3 regions of the Mesorhizobium cantuariense genome follow, and region 1 is predicted to be linked to each of the others. Evidence: predicted binding sites of a transcription regulator. Region 1 holds the regulator's gene; each other region holds the start of a gene.
What was found. Region 1 encodes PhoB, which activates phosphate uptake and scavenging genes when phosphate is short. Its sites were predicted from a motif close to TGTCATNNANCTGTCAT; they were not measured.
Positions count from the first base shown of each region.

Region 1 (4,205 bases):
CGTCGAGGAAGCGCGACGCAAGGTCTCGGACCAGCAGATCACCTGGATGAACAAGCTCAAGGCCGAGGGTGCGATGGCCGAGCATTTCAACACCGGCCTGTTCACCTATGGCGCCTCCAGCCGTCCGGAAACGTCCGGCATGGGCGTGGCGATCATCGGCTCGTTCTACATGATGGTGATCGTGCTGCTGCTGGCGCTGCCAATCGGTGTCGCCGCCTCCATCTATCTGGAGGAGTTCGCCAAGAAGAACCGCTTCACCGACCTGATCGAAGTCAATATCAACAATCTGGCCGCGGTGCCGTCGATCGTCTTCGGCCTGCTCGGCCTCGCGGTGTTTATCAATTTCCTAGGCATGCCGCGCTCCGCCGCTTTCGTCGGCGGCCTGGTGCTGACGCTGATGACGCTGCCGACGATCATCATCGCGACGCGCGCGGCACTTGCCGCCGTGCCGCCGTCGATCCGCTCGGCAGCCCTTGGTCTCGGCGCCTCCAAGATGCAGATGGTGTTCCACCACATCCTGCCGCTTGCCGCGCCCGGCATCCTCACCGGCACCATCATCGGTCTTGCGCGTGCGCTCGGCGAAACCGCGCCGCTGCTGCTGATCGGCATGGTCGCCTTCGTCGCCGATCCTCCGACGACGCCTTTCGATCCGGCCACCGCGCTGCCGGTGCAGATCTATATGTGGGCGAACGAGGCCGAACGCGCCTTCGTCGAGCGCATGTCCGGCGCCATCATCATCCTGCTCGTCTTCCTCATGGCCATGAACATCACCGCGATCGTGCTTCGGCGTCGGTTCGAGCGGCGCTGGTAGAAAAAAGGCATTTTGGTATGAACATCATGACCGAACAGTCCCTTGAAAACGCAGTGGGCGACAAGGTGAACGCCAAGTCGAACGAAGTGATCAAAATGCGCGGCGACAAGGTCGGCGTGTTCTACGGCGAGAAGCAGGCGCTGTTCGACGTCGATCTCGACGTCCGCCTCAATCAGGTGACCGCGCTGATCGGCCCCTCCGGCTGCGGCAAGTCCACCTTCCTGCGCTGCCTCAACCGCATGAACGACACCATCGATTCAGCGCGGGTAATCGGCAAGATAACGCTCGACGAAGAGGATATCTACGACAAGAACATCGACGTCGTCGAGCTCAGGGCGCGCGTCGGCATGGTGTTCCAGAAGCCCAATCCGTTTCCCAAGTCGATCTACGAGAACGTCGCCTATGGCCCGCGCATCCACGGACTGGCCAAGCGCAAGGCCGACATGGATCAGATCGTCGAGTCGAGCCTGAAGAAGGCGGCAATCTGGAACGAGGTCAAGGACCGCTTGCAGGAACCTGGCACCGGCCTTTCCGGTGGCCAGCAGCAGCGTCTGTGCATTGCGCGCGCCATCGCCGTGTCGCCCGAGGTGATCCTGATGGACGAGCCGTGTTCGGCGCTCGACCCGATCGCCACCGCTCGCGTCGAGGAACTGATCGACGAACTGCGTCAGAACTATACGATCGTCATCGTCACCCACTCGATGCAGCAGGCGGCGCGCGTGTCGCAGCGCACCGCGATGTTCCATCTTGGCTATCTGGTCGAGGAGGGAGCCACCGACAAGATGTTCACCACCCCCGACGACAAGCGCACCCAGGACTACATCACCGGCCGGTTCGGCTGAGTTCAGCATACGAGGGACGAAGATCATGGGTGAACATACCGTCGCATCTTTCGATGAGGATCTGGAGCAGGTCAGCCAGCTGATCCGCGACATGGGCGATCTCGCCCGCTCGATGGTCAGTGGCTCGACCAAGGCATTGCTCAATTCGGACAATGCGCTGGCGCAGCGGGTGGTTTCCGACGATGCCATCATGGATGCACGCCAGCGCGAGTTGGACGATCGCGCCATCACGCTGATCGCCAAGCGCCAGCCGATGGCCAACGACCTGCGTGCGGTGGTCGGTTCGATCCGCATGGCCGGCGACCTCGAGCGCATCGGCGACCTTGCCAAGAACATTGCCAAACGCGTCGGCACTGTCGGCCTGAGCGTCACGCCGCGCGACCTGTCGCATTCGATCGACGGGATGGCGCAGCTGGTGCTGATCCAGGTGCAGGGCGTCATCGACGAGTATGCCGCCGCTGACGCGGCAGCGCTTGCCACGCTCAGAAACAACGACGAGCGCATCGACGTCAAATACACCTCGGTGTTCCGTGAACTGCTGACCTACATGATGGAAGACCCGCGCAACATCACTGCCTGCACGCATCTGTTGTTCTGCGCCAAGAACCTCGAGCGCATCGGCGACCACGTGACCAACATCGCTGAAAATGCCTATTATGTTTTGACCGGCACGCAGCTGCCCGCCAATCGTCCGAAGCAGGACGAGACGGCAATGTCCGCGCCGGCCGCATGACAGGGATGACCAGTCGATGATCGCGCCACGCATCATGGTGGTGGAGGATGAGGAGCCGCTAGGCGTGCTGCTCCGCTACAATCTCGAATCCGAAGGCTATCAGGTCGAGGTGGTGACGCGCGGTGACGAGGCCGAGATCCGGCTGCAGGAGAACGTTCCCGACCTTCTGGTGCTCGACTGGATGGTGCCTGCGGTTTCCGGTATCGAACTCTGTCGTCGGCTAAGAATGCGTCCCGAGACCGAGCGGCTGCCGATCATCATGCTGACCGCGCGTGGCGAGGAGAGCGACCGCGTGCGCGGTCTGTCGACCGGCGCCGACGATTATCTGGTCAAGCCGTTCTCGACACCGGAATTCATGGCCAGGGTCAAGGCGCTGCTGCGCCGCGCCAAGCCGGAGGTGCTGTCCAGTGTGCTGAAGGTCGGCGATATCGTGCTCGACCGTGAATCGCACCGGGTCTATCGCAAGAAGAGCGAGATCAGGCTTGGACCGACCGAGTTCCGCCTGCTCGAATTCATGATGCGCCATCCCGGCCGCGTCTTCTCGCGCAGCCAGCTGCTCGACAATGTCTGGGGCGAGACGATCTACATCGACGAGCGCACGGTGGATGTGCATGTCGGCCGGCTGCGCAAGGCCGTCAACAACGGCCGCATGCCCGACGTCATCCGCACCATTCGTGGAGCGGGCTACGCGATCCGTGAGGATTGAACTCGCCCGTTTGAATTCACGCCACGTTCTTGCCGGCGAGGCCGGATCTTGTTTGCGCGCCGGGTGCGAAAATCTCCTGGTCGACGAAGGTCAGCGCACGCATGGCGCAGCCTTCGCGGATCAGCGGCAGTTCGTTCGGCTCGGTGTCGAAGGAAATCGATTTCGAGTGCTGGCCGCCGGCGGTCTGGGCAATCGCCTTGCGCAATGCCGGCTCGATCAAGTCGAAGGCAGCGGCGCTGACCCCGACCATGGCTACGGGCGCCGGATCGATCAGCGCGAACAGGCTGCCGAGGCCGTAGCCGAGCGCTTCGCCGGCCTTGCGATAGGCCTCGCGCTCGGGTCCGTCGCTTTCGCGGGCCGCGGTGGCCAGGGCACGCATGTCGGCGTCGCTGACATCGGCGACGGGTTCTGCGTCCTCACCCAATTGCCTTGCGCTGCGCCAGATGGCGTAGTTGCCGGCATAGGCTTCGACGCAGCCGCGCCGCCCGCAGCGGCAGAGCGCGCCGTTCGGCCGGTGGATCATGTGGCCGAACTCGCCGCCCGAGGAATGGGTGCCGGTGAACAGCTCGCCCTTCAGCACCAGGCCCATGCCGATGCCGTGCGATAGAAGAATGGCGATGAAATCGTCGCGGTAGCGATCAGGGTCGCGCCAGCGCAGTGCTATAGCCATCATGTTGCAGTCGTTTTCCATGGTGGCGGGGATGCCGAACTCGTCTTCGAGTATGTCGGCGAAGGCGATGTCGGTGTGAGGCGTGATCGGCGACCACAGCATGGCGCGGGCATGGGTGTCGGTGATGCCCTGGATCGCCAGAGCGATGCGGGCGATGCTGCGCACGTCAAGATCGGGGTCTTCGAGGCGGCGCCGCACGATTGCCGTGCATTCGCCGATCAGCGCCTCGCGCGGCATCGTCAGCGTGTCCAGCCTGCGCTGCTCCTCGGCGATCACCTGGCCGGCATAGTCGATGACGGCAACGGAGAGAAAATTCAGCGACAGAACGACGGTCATCACCGCCGCCGCTTCCGGATTGAGGCTGAGGCCGACCTGCGGCCGACCGCGTTTGAGCGAGCCGGCCTCGCTCGGTTTGCTTTCGGTCAGGATGCCTTCGCCGATCA
Region 1 is NZ_JBHRVD010000001.1:6,049,372-6,053,576, reverse strand. Features, by position in the region: gene pstA (phosphate ABC transporter permease PstA) at 1-811, shown strand, start outside; gene pstB (phosphate ABC transporter ATP-binding protein PstB) at 829-1,653, shown strand; gene phoU (phosphate signaling complex protein PhoU) at 1,679-2,386, shown strand; gene phoB (phosphate regulon transcriptional regulator PhoB) at 2,403-3,092, shown strand; gene ACFOJ9_RS29515 (ROK family protein) at 3,109-4,205, opposite strand, start outside.

Region 2 (4,205 bases), 1.9 Mb from region 1:
AGGGACGCGGAGATGTTGCAGTAAGAGCCTTCACGATCTGCTCAGGCGGACGCGCCGAGCGCGTCCGCCTGCAGAGGTGTCGTTACTTCCTGGCCAGATCTGGCAGCGTGACCTGATAGACCAGGAACATGGTGTCGACATCGGCGCCGTCTTCCGCCTTGTAGGGCGCTCCGACCTGGAAGCCGTCCTGGGCGAGGAAGTCGTTATCGTTAGCGACGAACAGGAAGTAGTCGTCGGGCAGCTTCGGATTGAGAACGCTGACCACCGACATCGCCTCCCACTTCTCCGACAGGTTGTTCTTGTCGTTAGGCGCGCCATTGTGCAGGCCGAAGCGGCCGAGTTCGCCCTTGTCGTTGATGTCGATGAACGGCGTCAGCTTGGCCGGCGTCACCGACGGGTCGAGCACGCCCTTGGGCGCCAGCGGCTTGTCGGCGGCATCGAAAGCGCCGCCGGCGATGTCGGTCGCGGCCGAGACGTCGACGACGAAGATCTGGCGCACCAGCGAGGTGTCGCCCTTCAGCCCCTGGCCGTTGCCGCTGTCACGCGCCAGCATCAGGAAGGTCTTGTCGGAGAGCGCCACGATCTCGCTCTGCGCGGCGATCTTGGTCTTGCCCTTGGCATCCTTGAACACCGGCAGCGACACGACATACTCATGCGCCAGCTTGAGATGGCCGAGGTCGGAGACGTCGTAAACCAGCGCACGCGTGTTCTGGCGCGTCGCGGGCGAATCGCCGCCATCCTGCCGGGGCGCCGACTGCAGCACGGCGATCAGGAACTTGCCATCCGGCGTCATTGCCATGCCCTCGAGACCCTGGTTGTTCTGGCGGCCGGTATCGGGATCCTTCGGATCGGGTTCGGCAGCACCCGCACCCGGATTGTCCGAGGCGAAGTTCGGCCCGCCGTGGCGCATCGGCACCAGCGCAGCCGGTGGCTGGGTCGCCGACAACAGATGTCCGTCCGCCGAAAACCGATAGATGTTCGGGCCGTATTCGTCGGAGATGAACATCGAACCGTCGGGCAGGTGCACGATGGCTTCGTTGTCGAGCGCCAGCTTGCCATTGTCGGCCTGCGGCAGGATCGGCATGTCGCCGCTTGCTGCGCGCACGCCGTTGAGCGGATCGAGGCCGGTGGCATCAGCGCCCTTGTCGTCGGTGAGCAGCATGGTGTCGGCAAGCGTTGCCTTGACACCCGTCTGCTCCTGGCCGGCAGCGGGTGCCGCACCTGGTGCGACCGGGGCAAACTCTATGCCGATCGTGTTGAGGCGCGGCCGGTAGTCGGTGGTGCCGACGACATTGTAGCCGCGGTCCGGCAGCAGCCAGAGTGAACCCTTGTAGCCGGCGGCGTCATGCGTCCAGCCTGATGTGTCGATCGACATGCCGGAGCCCGAGCCAAACGTCTCGCCGAACTTGTCGCGCTGAGCGGCCGGGATGCGGCCGACGCCGACCAGCCCCTTGTTGATGAAGCTGGTGCCGCCGACGGTCGCGGTGCTGTCGGCGAGCGCCGGGGTCAAGGCGGTGAACAATGCCAGCGCGACGCCGAGCGATGCGGTTCGGTACAGGTGTTTCATGGACAATCCTCTTTGTGACAGATGTGCCGGAGCGGCCGCAGGACGAAAAGCTGAAAGAGGTGCGACATCGATGATGCCGCGCGCGCCTCCCCGAAACGCGGTCTACGGCGCGAACATGATGCTTGCGTGACAGTACGCGGTGCATGCCCGCCGTCTTCTTCACTCGCCGACAAAAACGTGCGCCTGGCGGAAAGAATTGATCATCCCGTCAGGCTCAGTCGACGAAAAGGCGCGCGCATGCTCTGGCACTAGACACTTATGTCCAGAGTATGTATGGTCCAGCCTTCGGACTAACCGTGGAGGGGAAGCCTTGAAGTCGCACTACCGCGCAGTCGTCATCGGGGGTGGCGTGGTCGGGGCCTCGGTCCTCTACCATCTGACGCGGTACGGCTGGAGCGATGTGGCGCTGATCGAGCGTGCCGAACTGACGGCCGGTTCGACCTGGCACGCGGCGGCAGGCTTCCATGCGCTCAACGCCGATCCGAACGTTGCGGCGCTGCAGGACTACACCATCAATCTCTACCGGGAGATCGAAGCCGAATCCGGTCAAAACATCGGCCTGCACATGACCGGCGGCGTCAACATCGCCAGCGATCCCGCGCGCTGGGAGTGGCTGAAATCGGCCTGGGCAGTGTTCCAGTCGGTCGGCATCGAGACCGCGCGCCTGGTCACGCCCGACGAGATCAAGGCGATCTGTCCGATCGTCGACGTCACCGGCGTTCTCGGCGGCTTGCACGATTCCAACGAAGGCCATCTTGATCCGTACGGCACGACGCACGCCTATGCGGGTGCTGCGAAGAAGCGCGGCGCCGACATCATCCTGCGCAACCGGGTCGTCGAGCTGAAGGCGCGCGCCGACGGTCGCTGGGACGTCGTCACGGAGCAGGGCACCATCACCGCCGAGCATGTCGTCAATGACGGCGGGCTGTGGGCAAAGCAGCTCGGCCGCATGGCCGGCGTCGACCTGCCGGTGACGCCGATGGAGCACCATTATTTCATCACCGAGGATATTCCCGAGATAGCAGCACTTGACCGGGAGATCGGCATCGCCGTCGATCTCGACGGCTTTTCCTATTTGCGGCAAGAGCGCCAGGGCGTGCTGCTTGGCGTCTACGAGCAGAATCCCAAGCACTGGAACATGGATGGCGCGCCGTGGGACTACGGCATCGAGCTGATCCCGGAAGACATCGACCGGATCAGTCCGGAACTCGCCAAGGCGCATGAGCGCTTCCCTTGCCTGGCGACGGCCGGCATCCGCAAATGGGTCAACGGCGCCTTCACCTTCACGCCGGACGGCAATCCAATCGTCGGGCCGGTGCGCGGGTTGAAGAACTACTGGGTCGCCTGCGGCGTCATGGCCGGTTTCAGCCAGGGCGGCGGCGTCGGCAAGTCGCTGGCCGAATGGATGATCTATGGCGAACCGCAGGCCGACATCTTCGGCATGGACATCGCTCGCTACGGCGCCTTCGCCGCCAACCGGGAATATCTCAAGCAGACGACGCGCCAGTTCTATTCGCGCCGCTTCGTCATGACCTTTCCCAATGAGCGGCTGCCGGCCGGGCGGCCGCTGAAACGCCCCGGCGCCTATGACGGCATGAGCGCGGCAGGATGCGAATGGACGGCGTCCTGGGGGCTGGAAATTCCGGCCTATTTCGCGCCGATGGGGTTTGCCGAGAACACGACGCTGCGGCGTTCCAACGCCTTCGACATCGTCGGCGACGAGGCGTTGCAGGTGCGGCGCGCCGCCGGTCTCGTCGATATCTCTGCCTATGCGCGCTATTGCGTCTCTGGGCCAGGCGCCGAGGCGTGGCTCGACCGGCTGCTCGCCTGCAAGCTGCCGAAAGCAGGGCAGGCGAGGTTGGCGCCGATGCTCGGCCATGACGGACGGCTGAAGGGCGACCTGACCGTCTTCAACTGGGGCGGCGGCGACTATTGGCTGATGGGCTCCTACTATCTCAGAGAGTTCCACATGCGCTGGTTCGAGGCCCATGCGGCGCAGGGCATCACCGTCACCGACCTCTCCGACATGATGAGCGGCTTCCTGCTGACCGGGCCGAATGCGCGCAAGATCCTGGAGCGCACGACGCATCAGGACGTGTCCGGCGCAGCATTGCCATTCATGGCCTGCGGCGCATTCGACATCGGCATGGTGCAGGCACGTGTGGCGCGGCTGTCGATTGCCGGCGAACTCGGCTTCGAAATCAGTTGCCCTGCGACCCTGCATGCCACTCTGCGCGAAACGCTGCTGGCTGCCGGCGAGGATCTCGGCCTTGCCGAAATCGGCTATTACGCGCTCAATGCGCTGCGGCTGGAAAAGAGCTTCGGCATCTGGTCGCGCGAATTCACGCAAGGCTATACATCAGGTCAGACCGGTCTCGACCGCTTCATCGCTTTCGGCAAGGGCGACTTCATCGGCCGCGAAGCCGCGTTGAAACAGCGGGAGGCCGCCAGCGGCCAATGCCTGGTGACGCTTGAAGTCGATGCGCTCGACGCCGACGCCAGCGGCTTCGAGCCGGTCTGGCATCAGGGCCGGCGCGTCGGCTTCGTCACTTCGGGCGGCTATGGCTATACGGTCGGCAAGAGCCTGGCGCTGGCGCTTGTCGATCGTGATTTCGCGGGCGAGGGCACCGCGCTCTCG
Region 2 is NZ_JBHRVD010000001.1:4,132,204-4,136,408, reverse strand. Features, by position in the region: gene ACFOJ9_RS20060 (L,D-transpeptidase) at 1-24, shown strand, start outside; gene ACFOJ9_RS20055 (esterase-like activity of phytase family protein) at 83-1,567, opposite strand; gene ACFOJ9_RS20050 (GcvT family protein) at 1,878-4,205, shown strand, end outside.
Region 2: ACFOJ9_RS20055 (esterase-like activity of phytase family protein) is a predicted target of PhoB. The motif match lies at 1,683-1,699, and genes of this name have one in related genera.

Region 3 (4,205 bases), 770 kb from region 1:
ATGCCGATGTGACCATGGCCCTGAATGCAGGGGTGTGCGGCTATGTCCTCAAAGGTATCGGATCGCGCGCGCTTGCCGACATCCTGCGCAACGTGGCGGCCGGCGAGAGCTATCTTTCGCCGACGCTGTCGGCCCGGCTGCTTTCGGATCTCCAGTCCCAGCAACCCACCAACGGCATAGCGGACCGCCTGCGGCAACTCACCGAGCGGCAGACGGAAATCCTGCGGCTGGTGGCTGAGGGGCTGAGCAACAAGGAAGTCGCCTTGCGGCTGGAGCTTCAGGAGAAGACCGTCAAGCATCACATGACCGGCGTGCTGTCGAAACTCAATGTGCGAAACCGCACTGAAGCAGCCTTGATGATGCGTGAGGCGCGCGACCACGACAGGAACCGTACTTAACAGTTCAGCGCTTCAACCAAACCCGAACCGCTCCAGGGACTTCAGTCATCGCGGTGCCGGAAAATCGCGCGGCGCCGGCCTAAAAACGAGGTCACCTCCGCCGGGGGGCGGCGGAGGTGACATGTGAAGCCGGCCGTTGCCTGTTGGCAAGCTTCACAAGGCCTTGAGACGGCTGACATCGGCCGGCGTGGCCCGACGGTCGATGATCGTGCGACCGAGCGCATCCTCCATGCTGAAACGACCGTTCTCGAGCTTTTCCGTTATGCCGTCGGGATGCCGAACTGTGATCTTGTTACCTGTCACGTCGACCTTGTCGCCGGTCGCGGCATTGACATGACTCGCGCTCTTACCCTGATTGGATCCCGATTTGCCGTTGTTGCCGCTGTTGCCCTTCCCGTTGCCGCTATTACCGCCGCTGCTGTTGCCGCCGCTGTTACCGCTGTTGCCGCCGCCGGAATTGCCGCCGTTTCCGTTTCCACCCCCGCCATTGCCGCCCTTGCCAGCCTGTGCGCTGGCAGCGTAGATCCCGGGAACGGACCCGTGGAAGGCAATTTGATAGGGAGCGATGATCAACGCCAGCGCGGCCGCCAATCTGAGCGCAAGCCGGCAACAACGGATCGTGACCGATCTGTGCATCCTGATCTCCGACGATTGAGCCCGGCGCGCCCACCCCAACGTTGCAGTTGCAACCAACATCGCCGAAAGACGTGGTGCCCGGAAGCGACCTCCGACCGTTGCGGTTGTCACCCAGGACCTTTGCAAGCGCAAGGTTGGACTAAAGTCCTATTCGTATGCTATATTAGCTTCGCATGAACGGCGCCGCGACCGCCATCGCCGAACGGGAGACTGGCTTTCCCCATGCCTGGTGGCGGCAGACGCCGAACATCAAGTCACCTCCGCCGGGGGCGGCGGAGGTGACTTGTGAGGCCGGGCCGCTAGATGCTGGCCTTGCCTCATAATGCCTCGAGGCGACTGAAATCGTCCGCCGTCGCCGGACGTTCGACGATCGTGCGCCCGAGGGCATCCTTCATCTCGAAACGACCGTTCTCTATCTCTTCCTTGATGCCGTCGGGATGCTCGACCTCGATCTTGTTGCCGTCCACATCCACCTTGTCGCCGGTGGCTGCATTGACATGATGGCTGGCTCCGCCGTTGCCGGATCCGGAATTGTCGGTTCCGCCATGAGCGTTACCGGCGCCATTGTTACCGCCACCGGCCCCGGAATTGCCGCTGTTTCCGCTGCCACTTCCACCGTTTCCACCACTTCCGCCATCCTTGGCGTGCGCGGCCGCGGCAACGATGCCGGGAGCGGAGCCGTGGAAGGCGAGTTGATAGGGGGCGATGGCCAGCGCCAATGCCGATGTCGCTCTCAGAGCCAGCCAGCGATAGCGGGTGGGGATCGATCCACGCATCTCGGTCCTCCTTTTCATCAGGCCGACGCCGGCGTTGGCAAGCCGCCGACCATTGCCGACATAGCTGCCTTGGCATAAGGGGCCCACGACCGATGCCGCGCCAACAGGGACCTTTGCTTGGCCTGATCAGGGACCTTGGTCCCCCGCGTTGCGCAGTTGCGAAGGGTCGGCTGCCGAGATCGTGGAATGCGGTTGAAAGCGTTTGAGATGTCACGAAAATGTGATCGACCGGATATAAGGGGTTAAACACGCAGCACGCTCCAGCCATCCCCAAAAGCCAGAGGCAAGCCCCAAATGACCGAACATCGCTTCCCCGACGCCCGATTCCGCACCAGCCTGCTCGAGGAAAACGACGGCCCGGCCACCAACCCCACCGACAACCGCACCATGGGCGAGATCATCGCCGCGCGGTTCTCGCGCCGCGGCTTCCTTAGGGGTTCGCTGGCCGTCTCGGCCATCGCCGCAACCGTCAGCCCGCTGGCGCTGATCAGCGCCGACGAGGCCCGGGCCACTGAGGCCTCCGCCTTCGCGTTCGACGAACTGGAGGCCGGCATCGACGACAAGCATCATGTCGCGCCGGGCTACGATGCCGATGTGCTGCTGCGCTGGGGCGACCCGCTGTTTGCCGATTCGCCGGAGTTCGACCCGACGAAACAGTCGGCGCAGGCCCAGGCGAAACAATTCGGCTACAACAACGATTATGTCGGCTATCTCCCGATCGACGGCTCGGCCGAACACGGCCTGCTGGTCGTCAACCACGAATACACCAACCCGCATCTGATGTTCCCGGGCATCGTCAAGATCGTCGAAAAGGACGGCAAGAAGTCGGCGGAAGTCGCACCACTCTCGAAGGAGCAGGTCGATGTCGAGATGGCGGCCCACGGCGGCACCATCGTCGAAATCCGCAAGGACGGTGGCAAATGGCAGGTGGTGCGCGACGGCAAGCTCAACCGCCGCATCACCTCCAACACCGAAATGGCGCTGTCGGGTCCGGTTGCCGGCCATGACCGCGTCAAGACCAATGCCGATCCATCCGGCACCAAGGTATTGGGTACCGTCAACAATTGCGCCGGCGGTGTCACGCCTTGGGGCACCTATGTCATGGCCGAGGAGAACATCCACGGCTATTTTTCCGGCGAATTGCCGGAAGGCCACAAGGAAGCCGCCAACTACAAGCGCCTCGGCATTCCCGAAGGCGCCTATGAATGGGCGGCGCACTATGACCGTTTCGACCTTGCCAAGGAGCCGAACGAAGCCAACCGCTTCGGCTGGATCGTCGAGGTCGATGTCAACGATCCGACCTCGACGCCGAGGAAGCGCACCGCCATGGGCCGCTTCAAGCATGAGGGCGCCGAATCGATCGTCGCCAAGGACGGCCGCGTCGTCTTCTATCTCGGCGACGACGAGCGCTTCGACTATGTCTACAAGTTCGTCACCAAGGCGGCGTTCAATCCCAATGACCTCGCCGCCAACAAGGATCTACTCGACGACGGCACGCTGCATGTCGCCAAATTCGCCGAGGACGGCACTGTCGAATGGCTGCCGATCGTCTTCGGCCAGGGGCCGCTGACGACTGAAAACGGTTTTGCCAGCCAGGCCGATGTGCTGATCGAGACGCGCCGCGCCGCCGATTTGCTCGGCGCCACCAAGATGGACCGCCCCGAGGACATCCAGCCCAATGCCGTCAACGGCAAGGTCTATGTGATGCTGACCAACAATTCGAAGCGCAAGGCCGACCAAATCGATGCCGCCAACCCGCGCGCCGAAAACGCCTTCGGCCACATCATCGAGATATCGGAGGACGGCGGCGATTTCGCCGCTGCGAAGGGCAAGTGGGAAGTGCTGTTGAAATGCGGCGATCCTTCGGTGGCCGATGTCGGAGCCACCTTCTCGACGGCGACGACGGCCAATGGCTGGTTCGGCATGCCCGACAATTGCGCGGTCGATTCGACTGGGCGCCTGTGGGTCGCCACCGACGGCCAGGGCCCGAAGGCCACCGGCCGCACCGATGGCCTGTGGGCGGTGGACACGGAAGGCCCGGCACGGGCGACCTCAAAGCTGTTCTTCCGCGTGCCGATCGGCGCCGAAATGTGCGGCCCGCTGTTTGCGCCGGATGACCAGACCGCCTTCGTCGCTGTCCAGCATCCGGGCGACGGCGGCGATGACTGGGAAGCGTTCGGCCGCCCGTCCTACTATGAGGACCTGTCGACGCGCTGGCCCGACTTCAAGCCCGACATGCCGGTGCGGCCGGCGGTCGTCGCCATCACCAAACAGGGCGGCGGCAAGATCGCGGTCTGATATCAGGCACTCGTCTGCAATCTCAAGGGAGGGACTTCGGCGACCCGAAGCCCCTCCCTTTTTCGCGTGAAATCAGTCAAGCCTCGGGAAAGATTGG
Region 3 is NZ_JBHRVD010000001.1:6,823,600-6,827,804, reverse strand. Features, by position in the region: gene ACFOJ9_RS33410 (LuxR C-terminal-related transcriptional regulator) at 1-398, shown strand, start outside; gene ACFOJ9_RS33405 (hypothetical protein) at 552-1,034, opposite strand; gene ACFOJ9_RS33400 (hypothetical protein) at 1,352-1,753, opposite strand; gene ACFOJ9_RS33395 (PhoX family protein) at 2,105-4,108, shown strand.
Region 3: ACFOJ9_RS33395 (PhoX family protein) is a predicted target of PhoB. The motif match lies at 2,019-2,035, and genes of this name have one in related genera.